DNA from 2 places in the Kitasatospora sp. NPDC056446 genome. Region 1 is predicted to be linked to the other one. Evidence: predicted binding sites of a transcription regulator. Region 1 holds the regulator's gene; the other holds the start of a gene.
The links. The regulator HspR, encoded in region 1, represses chaperone genes until heat shock. The targets are predictions, from matches to a motif close to TTGAGNNNNNNNNNCTCAA.
Positions count from the first base shown of each region.

Region 2: lon (endopeptidase La) is a predicted target of HspR. The motif match lies at 2,097-2,115, and genes of this name have one in related genera.

Region 1 covers NZ_JBHTRF010000020.1:42,590-47,545, forward strand. Annotated here, with positions in the region: gene dnaK (molecular chaperone DnaK) at 1-98, shown strand, start outside; gene grpE (nucleotide exchange factor GrpE) at 95-712, shown strand; gene dnaJ (molecular chaperone DnaJ) at 984-2,141, shown strand; gene ACFQ6N_RS15110 (heat shock protein transcriptional repressor HspR) at 2,176-2,715, shown strand; gene ACFQ6N_RS15115 (helix-turn-helix domain-containing protein) at 2,930-3,925, shown strand; gene ACFQ6N_RS15120 (hypothetical protein) at 4,483-4,956, shown strand, end outside.
Region 2 covers NZ_JBHTRF010000032.1:81,716-86,671, forward strand. Annotated here, with positions in the region: gene lon (endopeptidase La) at 1-2,074, opposite strand, end outside; gene ACFQ6N_RS21280 (rhomboid-like protein) at 2,377-3,099, opposite strand; gene ACFQ6N_RS21285 (response regulator transcription factor) at 3,718-4,455, shown strand; gene ACFQ6N_RS21290 (sensor histidine kinase) at 4,577-4,956, shown strand, end outside.

The sequences.
Region 1 (4,956 bases):
CCGCGGCCGGCGACTCCGCCCAGGCCAAGGCCGAGGACGACGTCGTCGACGCCGAGATCGTGGACGACGAGAAGCCCAAGGGCGGTGCGTCGGCATGACGGACAAGCCGCAGGGCGGCAAGCCCGGCGACGACTCCGCCGCCGAAGAGGCCGTGATCAAGGCTGCCGAGGAGGCCGCGGCGGCCGGTGCCGCCGAGGGCTCCACGGACGAGCTCGCCACCGCCAAGCGCGAACTGGCCGAGCGCACCGCGGACCTGCAGCGGCTGCAGGCCGAGTACCAGAACTACCGCAAGCGGGTCGAGCGCGACCGGCTGACGGTCCGCGAGATCGCGGTCTCCAACATCCTGGAGTCCCTGATCCCGGTCCTGGACGACATCGGCCGCGCCCGCGAGCACGGCGAGGTCACCGGCGGCTTCAAGTCGGTCTCCGACTCGCTGGAGACGGTCGTCGCCAAGCTGGGCCTCCAGCAGTTCGGCAAGGAGGGCGAGCCCTTCGACCCGACCATGCACGAGGCGCTGATGCACAGCTACTCCTCGGACGTCACCGAGGACACCTGCGTGCAGATCCTCCAGCCCGGCTACCGCATCGGCGAGCGGATCATCCGCCCGGCGATGGTCGCCGTCGCGGAGCCCCAGCCGGGCGCCCAGGCGGCCCCGGACGCCGAGGCCAAGCCCGGCGAGGCCGACAAGTCCGAGGGCGACCCGGACAACTGACAACCAGTGACAGCTGACAGTCCTTGACAGCTGACAACCAGTGCGCTGCGGAGTCGTACGCCGGACAGTACGGCGGCCGGCTCCGCAGCGCTCTGTCGGCGGCGGCGCCTTCACCCGCGAGCCGGCAGCCCAGTGACGACGGACATCGGGAGGTGGCGGGAGCCGTGAGCGAGCGCAGCATGGGGGTCCCCCCGGCCGAGGGCCGGCGGAGAACCGTTGAGGGATGCGTCGACCGCTCAGCGGCTGCCGAGCACAGCGGGGTGGCGGACGCATGAGCGGCAAGGACTACGTGGAGAAGGACTACTACAAGGTCCTCGGCGTGCCCAAGGACGCCACCGCCACCGAGATCAAGAAGACCTACCGCAAGCTGGCGCGCGAGTTCCACCCCGACGCCAACAAGGGCGACGCCAAGGCCGAGGAGCGGTTCAAGGACATCTCCGAGGCGTACGACGTCCTCTCCGACGAGAAGCGCCGCAAGGAGTACGACGAGGCCCGCAGCCTCTTCGCCAACGGCGGCTTCCGGTCCGGCGGCGGCCCCGGCGGCACCGGCAGCTACAGCTTCGACTTCGGCGACCTCTTCAGCGGAAACCAGAGCAACACCGGCGGCGGCCTCGGCGACGTCTTCGGCGGCCTCTTCAACCGCGGCGGCCCCCGGCAGGCCCAGCCCCGGCGCGGCGCCGACGTCGAGACCGAGGTGACGCTCTCCTTCGAGGAGGCGGTGGACGGCGCGACCGTCCCGCTGCGGATGACCAGCCAGGCCCCCTGCCGCAGCTGCAACGGCACCGGCGCCAAGACCGGCACCACCCCGCGGGTCTGCCCGACCTGCGTCGGCGCGGGCACCGTCAGCCGCGGCCAGGGCGCCTTCGCGCTCTCCGAGCCGTGCAAGGACTGCCGCGGCCGGGGCATGATCGTCGACGACCCGTGCACCGACTGCCACGGCAGCGGCCGGGCCAGCTCCGCCCGCACCATGCAGGTCCGCATCCCGGCGGGCGTCCAGGCCGACCAGCGCATCCGCCTCAAGGGCAAGGGCGCCCAGGGCGAACGCGGCGGCCAGCCCGGCGACCTCTACGTCACCGTGCACGTCGACCCGCACCCGGTCTTCGGGCGCAAGGGCGACAACCTCACCGTCACCGTCCCGGTCACCTTCCCCGAGGCGGCCCTCGGCGCCACCATCGAGGTGCCCACCCTGGGCGGCCCCGCCGTGAAGCTCAAGCTGCCCCCGGGCAGCGCCAACGGCCTCACCATGCGCGCCCGCGGCAAGGGCGCCACCCGCAAGGACGGCACCCGCGGCGACCTCCTCGTCACCGTCGAGGTCGTGGTGCCCCAGCACGTCGCCGGTGACGCGCTGAACGCCCTGGAGCAGTACCGCGAGGCCACCGCCTCCGACGATCCGCGAGCAGCCCTCTTCCGGGCGGCGAAGGGAGCGTGACGACCAGATGTCCCCGATGAATCCGCTGAACCCGATGGGTCCGCTGAACCCCGACAGCCCGATCGGCCCCGGCGGCCCGATCGGCCCGGGCCTCGGCGAAGGCCTGCCCGGCGACGGCACCCGGCGCACCCGCCGGGCCGCCCCGGCCCAGCCGGCGTACGTCCTCACCGAGGACACCCCGGTGTACGTCATCTCCGTCGCCGCCGAACTGTCCGGGCTGCACCCGCAGACCCTGCGCCAGTACGACCGCCTCGGCCTGGTCTGCCCCGACCGCACCGCCGGCCGCGGCCGCCGCTACTCCGCCCGCGACATCCAGCAGTTGCGCGAGGTCCAGCGGCTCTCCCAGGACGAGGGCATCAACCTGGCCGGCATCAAGCGGATCATCGAGCTGGAGAACCAGGTCACCGCCCTCCAGTCCCGCATCACCGAACTGGTCGACTCACTGGAAGGCGCCGCCAGCGCCCTCCGGCAGCGCGAGGCCGCCGTCCACGCCTCCTACCGCCGCGACCTCGTGCCGTACCAGCCCCCCACCCCCCAGTCCAGCGCCCTCGTCGTCTGGCGCCCCAAGCGCTGACCCCGCGCACCCGCACGCCAAGGCCGCCGGCCCCCTCCTGTTCGGGGGGTGCCGGCGGCTCTTTTGCAGTGAGAGAGTGCTGTCCTGGGCAAGAATCGTCGATCTACCTGCGACAAGGCATCTCTTCGGCCGGCTCGTGACCGCCGCCTAAGATCCATGTCACAGCAGACGACAATCGCGTTGACTACGTGACGGTCAGCACTAGGAGCCGAAGATGAGTGGGCAAGAGCACGCAGGGCCTGGACCCAGCGCGTCACGCATCCTGTCAGAGGACGCCCGGAAGCTCTACCTGCAGGCCGTGAACGAAACCGGTCGTCTCACCCAGGACGCGGTCTCGGCAGCCGGAAGCCTCGCTCTCGAAGAACTTCTCGATCTCGGACTGCTCATACCCGACAGCGAAGAACCGGGCGCGCTCCTGGCCGCCGATCCGGCTCAACTCGCCAGCAGCCTGAGTTCAGCATGGCAACGACAAGCACTCGATTTGCTGTCGAAAGCGGTTTCCCTGCCGGCGGACCTCAACGAACTTTCCGAGGCGTTCCACGCCCCGGACACCACCGGCGGCTCGGTCGAATATGTCCACGGAAAGGCTCTGATTAATCAGAGACTTCAGCAGTCGGCAGCCCCGGGAGTCATGGAAGGACTCTCCATGCAGCCCGGCGGACCGAGGCCCGCCGAAATGCTCACCTCGTTCCTGGAACGAGACCTGGAAATTCTCCGCCACGGCGCCTCGATGCGGACGATTTACCACGCGAGCACCCGCTACCACCAGCCAACACGCGACTATGTGGCGCAATTGACGGCAGAGGGGTGGCAGTTTCGGACTCTCGACGAACCGTACGCCCGACTGATCATCGTGGATCGCCGCGTTGCCGTCATCCCGGTCGCCTCCGACTACAGCCAGGCGGCGTTCATCCACGATCCGGCCGTCATCAGCTTCCTGATCGAGGAGGTCTTCGAGAGGAGCTGGGGCAGGGCGCTGGAATTCGACGGCAACCGGGCCGTCCCGCACCAGGTGGTCTCCAGGCTCCGGCAGACCATCATCGACCTCATGCTCTCGGGCACGAACCATCGGGCCATCGCACGAAGGCTCGGGATCAGCGAGCGCACCCTCGCCCGCCACATCGCGGAGATGAGAGAGGAGTACAACGTCGACTCACTCTTCCAACTCGGGTACGTGCTCGGCCGATCACCGAAAGCAGAGGTCGACTGAAACGACCGAATCCAGACATACCGACCGCGACGCCGGGCCCGTTCCCCCCACGCGCCGCCCCGGTCGGAAGTCATCGGGAGTCAAATGCCAGGCTCAGCTCCAGTGCAGGTCATCGGCAACGGCTGCGATTGCGCCGGTGGTCACGGTCGTCTGCCCGTCACTGAAGGGGAGAAGGCCGGTGGCGAGCACAGCTGCTCCGATAAGGATCGGAAGCGCAACCTTACGGACGAGTCGACGTACGGACACGGACCCACCCTCCCATTCTCGAAGCTCTGCGAACCAGGATCAATAGAACTAGCATCCACATGATGCCGCATGCCCCGCAAGAGTGTCATCCCTCTGCCAGGCATCGAGATGCCAGGGTGCAGCGCTGGACGTAGCGGCGACCACTGATAGACGATCAGTTCGCGACAGACGGTCCCCCCGGAGATAGCAAAGTTGCCGCTGTACCGTCAAATATTCGCGCAGATCTCTCCGGATCTCTGACGCGAAAAGCCACTGTCCTCAGCGCCCGCCGGCACCACGTCCCTCCCGGTCGGCCTTCCCCCGGAGTCGACATGACCGAGCCCTACCTGCGTCACCACGACAGCCAGGCCCCCGAGGGTCGGCGTGCACGTGTGTTCCTGGCCGCGCCGCTGATGCGGCTGACCGGCCCGGCCGACAGTGTGGTCACGCTCGCCAGCCGGACGCGGCTGACGACGCTCCGCACCACCCTCCTCCGCAGCGGCGCCGCCGTGTACAGCGCGCACCACAGCGACGCCTGGACCATCTCCGGCCGGGCACCGGAGCCCCGCGTTCCGTCCGACTTCCGCGCCCTGCAGTCCGCCGACCTCGTGTTCGCCTACGTGGGCGCGCCGCTCTCGGCCGGTGTGAGCCTGGAGTTGGGCTGGGCGTCGGCGCTGCGGAAGCCGATCGTCCTCCTCGTCGACGAGGCCATCACCCACAACCCGCTGATCGCCACCATCGAGCAGGTCGCCCCCGTCCTGCCGCTGGTCTTCGACGACACCTGGTCGCAGGAGGCCCTCAACCAC
Region 2 (4,956 bases), on a different contig from region 1:
GCGAGGTGACCGGCAGCTCCAGCTCGGCACCGCGCGAGCGCAGGTAGGAGAGCGCGATGTGCGCGGACTCCTTCATCACGTCGCCCAGCTGCCCGGTGAGGGTCAGCCCGGTGCCGCCGGTCTCGGCGTCGGCCAGCGAGGCCTCGATGTAGAGGACGTCGCCGCCGGCGCCGGTCACCGCGAGGCCGGTGGCCACGCCGGGGACGGCGGTGCGGCGCTCGGCCGGCTCCTGGGCGGCCTCCGGCACGTGGTGCGGCCGGCCGATCAGCGCGCGCAGGTCCTCCGGGCCGACGGTGGCGGGCAGTTGGCGCTCGCCCAGCTCGGCCTGTGCGGCGATCTTGCGCAGCACCCGGGCGATGGAGCGTTCCAGGCTGCGCACGCCCGCCTCCCTGGTGTACTCCCCGGCGAGCCGGCGCAGCGCCGGCTCGTCCACCGTGGCCTGCCCGCCGCCGAGACCGGCCTTGGCCAGCTGGCGCGGGAGCAGGTGGTCGCGGGCGATGACGACCTTCTCGTCCTCGGTGTAGCCGTCCAGCCGGACCAGCTCCATCCGGTCGAGCAGCGGCTCGGGGATGGCCTCCAGCACGTTGGCGGTGGCGAGGAAGACGACGTCGGAGAGGTCGAGTTCGACCTCCAGGTAGTGGTCCCGGAAGGTGTGGTTCTGTGCCGGGTCCAGCACCTCCAGCAGGGCGGCGGCCGGGTCTCCCCGGTAGTCGGAGCCGACCTTGTCGATCTCGTCGAGCAGGACGACCGGGTTCATCGAGCCTGCCTCCTTGATCGCGCGCACCAGCCGGCCGGGCAGCGCGCCGACGTAGGTGCGCCGGTGGCCGCGGATCTCGGCCTCGTCGCGGACGCCGCCGAGCGACACCCGGACGAAGGTGCGGCCCATGGCGCGGGCCACGGACTCGCCGAGCGAGGTCTTGCCGACGCCGGGCGGGCCGACCAGGGCCAGCACCGCGCCGCCCGCCCGACGCCCGCCGCCGGCCCCGGGCAGCGCCTCGCCCGACCCGTCCGGCCCGGCCTCCTGCTCGGCCCGGCGCTTGCGGACGGCCAGGTACTCGACGATCCGGTCCTTCACGTCGGCCAGGCCGGCGTGGTCGGCGTCCAGCACCGCGCGGGCGCCGGCGATGTCGTACGCGTCCTCGGTGCGCTCGTTCCAGGGCAGCTCCAGGACGGTGTCCAGCCAGGTGCGGATCCAGGAGCCCTCGGGCGACTGGTCGGAAGCCCGCTCCAGCTTGTCGACCTCCTTCAGCGCGGCCTCGCGGACCTTCTCCGGCAGGTCGGCGGCCTCGACCCGGGCGCGGTAGTCGCCCTCCTCGTCGGCCGCGTCGCCGTTCAGCTCGGCCAGCTCCTTGCGGACGGCCTCCAGCTGGCGGCGGAGCAGGAACTCCTTCTGCTGCTTGGCGACGCCCTCCTCGACGTCCTTGCGGATGGTGTCGTTGACCTCCTCCTCGGCGAGGTGGTCGCGCAGCAGGGCCAGCGCGTACTCCAGCCGGGCGACCTGGTCGGCCTCCAGCAGCACCTTGAGCTTCTGCTCGGCGGTGACGAAGGGCGCGTAGCCGATGTTGTCGGCGAGCTCGCCGACGCCCTCGATCTGCGCCACCCGGTCGACGATCTGCCAGGCGCCGCGCCTGCGCAGCCACTGGGTGGACAGCGCCTTGTACTCCTTGACCAGCTCGGCGGCGCGGCCGGCCACCGGGGTGCCCACCGAGGACTCCCGGAACGGCGTGGTCTCCACCCAGAGGGCGGCGCCGGGACCGGTGGTGCCGACGCCGATCCGGACCCGGCGCACGGCGCGCACCAGCGCGACGGGCTGGCCGGCGGTGTCGGGGCCGTCGGCCAGCCGGCCGACCTGCTCCACGGTGGCCAGCGTGCCGGCCGCCGCGTACGAGCCGTCCACCCGTGGGACCAGCAGGACCTGCGGCTTGGCGCCGCCCGCGGCCGCCGCGCGGGCGGCCTCGACCGCCGCGCGCACCTCGGTGTCCTTCAGGTCCAGCGGGACGACCATGCCCGGGAGCACGACCTCGTCGTCGAGCGGCAGCACGGGCAGGGTGAGCGGTGTGGACGTCGATGCCATGATCTCTCCCCAGTCAGTGAAGTTGAGTCGACCTGACTAAGGCCTGACGGGTGCCGAATGTTCCCGGCGCCCGGTTCGCTCTGAGCGAACGGATCGCGGACGGGGAGGGACGGCGGACGCACGGCGGGCGGTCCGTCAAAAAAGCCCTAAGAGAGCACTAAGCGCGCCTCAAGAAATCCTCGGCACACGGAGCTCCCCGGCCCTCGAAGACGCCTCGGCGGCGCCCGTCAAGACGTCGCGGAAAGGTCCGCGGAGGGGTCCACGGAGGCGCCCCCGTACGGGAGGCCCTCGGCGCGCGGCCTTCAGCGCGCGGCCCGCACCCGCGCCGCACCGTGCGCGGGCACCGCGCCGGGCGCCTTCGCGGCGGCCGGACGCGGCCGGGGCGGGCGCCGCTCGGCCCGGCGCAGCCAGCGCCACAGCGCGACCCCGGTGAGCACCGCCGCCGGGTGCCCCACCGCCGTGACCACGTCCTTGTCGGAGGCGATCTGCTCGGCGATCATCAGCCCGGCGCCGCCCAGCGCGAGCAGCCGGCCGCGCCAGGAGAGCAGCCCGGCCACCGCGCCCAGGCAGGCGAGCACCCCGTAGCTGACCCCGATGTCCAGGTGGTCCATCGCCTCGGGCGCCATCCGACCGGTCTCCACGGCGGTGATCACCACTCCCTGCGAGAGCAGCGTGGCCACGACGTGGCCGATCGCGAAGACCATCGCGGCCCGGGCGGATCCGACCTTGCGCTCCAGCGGTGCGAGCGTGAACGCGAATCCCCACAGGTACGGCACCCACGCGTCGCCGGCCACCCAGAAACCACTCAGGACGAGGGCCCGCAAAGGGTGCTGCAGCAGGTTGTGCCCGTCCGAACTGGAGGCTTCCTGCAAGCGCTGGACGAGTTCCGGATGGGCCAGCCCGGCGAAGGTCGTGGTGGCGCCGACGACGGCGAGATATCCCAGGGTGAAAGGGGTCCGACGGGGCGTCGGCACGCGTTCCAGCAGCCATCGCGCGACGCCGGCGCGCATCCCGTGCCGCAGCATTCCGTACGGCACTCCCGCAGGCGCGCATCCCTCGGCACCCTGCCGCGGTCCCGCCATGACGCCTCCGCTCCACGTCGGCGGCCGGCGGCCCCCGCAGGTGCCCAACGCACCGGCGCCCAGCGCGGATTCCGCCCGACCGGGTGTTGTCGTGGCCACGGTACGTCGAGGTTCTGAGAGGCACCTGGGAAAAGCCGGTGAAGACCGTCTGCGCAGCGGAACCCCGGATTCCCGACATTGGTCCAGACCTTCTCTCCATTAACGCGTCAGTAGGGCCTCTGACCGGCGACTTGGCGTCAACTCGACTGCATACGTACCGTTACGCAGAGAAAAATCCCCGGGTAAGGTAGCGGCCCGTGCCCACTCGTGCAGTGGGTCCGCGGGCGGCCCGAACAGCCGGGCCACGGGCCGGAAACGTCCGGTCCACCTGCCGGAAAGCATCCGCTGTCCGTACGCTGCGAAGTGCGCGGGAGAAGTGGACGGCCGACGAATCCGTCCTCGCCTCCCGATCGCGCGACGGGACGGCGGACCCGGCACAGTCCACGACGGAACAAGACTACGAGCGGAGCCCGCCATCCCCACAGGTGGCCGGCCCGCAGCCCTGGGGGCGGTGGCGTGACCGTGACAGAAATTCAGCAGGACAACCACAACACCGGCGGCACTGTGAGCAGCCAGCGCAGAGTGCTGGTGGTGGAGGACGAGCCCACGATCGCCGAGTCGATCGCGGCCCGGCTGGGCGCGGAGGGCTTCAAGGTCGCCGTGGCCCACGACGGCCCCGGCGCGGTCGACGGCTTCCACACCTGGCAGCCGGACCTGGTCGTCCTCGACATCATGCTGCCCGGCTTCGACGGCCTGGAGGTGTGCCGCCGGATCCAGGCCCAGCGACCGGTGCCGGTGCTGATGCTGACCGCGCGCGACGACGAGACGGACCTGCTGGTCGGCCTCGGCGTGGGCGCGGACGACTACATGACCAAGCCGTTCTCGATGCGCGAACTGGCCGCCCGGGTCAACGTGCTGCTGCGCCGCGTCGAGCGCGCCCAGCAGGCGGCCCGCACGCCCGCGCTCGGCAGCCTGCGCTTCGGCGAGCTGGAGATCGACCACGTCCAGCGCCGGGTCCGGCTGGCCGCGGGCGACGTCCACCTGACGCCGACCGAGTTCGACCTGCTCGCCTGCCTGGCGGCCCAGCCGCGCGCGGTGCTCACCCGCGAGCAGCTGCTGGCCGAGGTCTGGGACTGGACCGACGCGTCCGGCACCCGCACCGTGGACAGCCACGTCAAGGCGCTGCGCCGGAAGATCGGGGCCAGCTGGATCCGCACCGTCCACGGTGTCGGGTACGCACTGGAGGCCCCGCTGTCCTGACGGCGGACCTCGGACGACGGGCCGCCGGGGGGCCCGTGTCCGGACGACGCCTGGCGGGAGAAGCTGCGTCGGCACGCAGCGGGACGCACGCGGGGCACGCCCGCGGGGACTATTGGGACCAATGACCTTTCCACAGCAACGCAACGGGGCATCCGCCGGCGCGCGACCGCAGACGCTCGCCGCCCGCGCCGCCAGCCGGGTCTGGGCCGACATCCGGCCGCTCGACCCGGTCCGCTCGATCAAGGGCAAGCTCGCCCTGCTGGTGATCGTCTCCGTTTTCCTGGCCACCGGGATGGTGGTCGTGGCGATCCGGTCCGAGACCCAGATCCGGATCATCATGGTCTTCTCCATGATCGCCTCGCTGCTGTTCATGCAGTTCCTCGCGCACGGGCTGACCGCCCCGCTGCGCGAGATGACGGCCGCCGCCCGGGCGATGGCCTCCGGCGACTACAGCCGCCGGGTCGAGGTGAGCTCCCGCGACGAGATCGGCGAGCTGGCGGC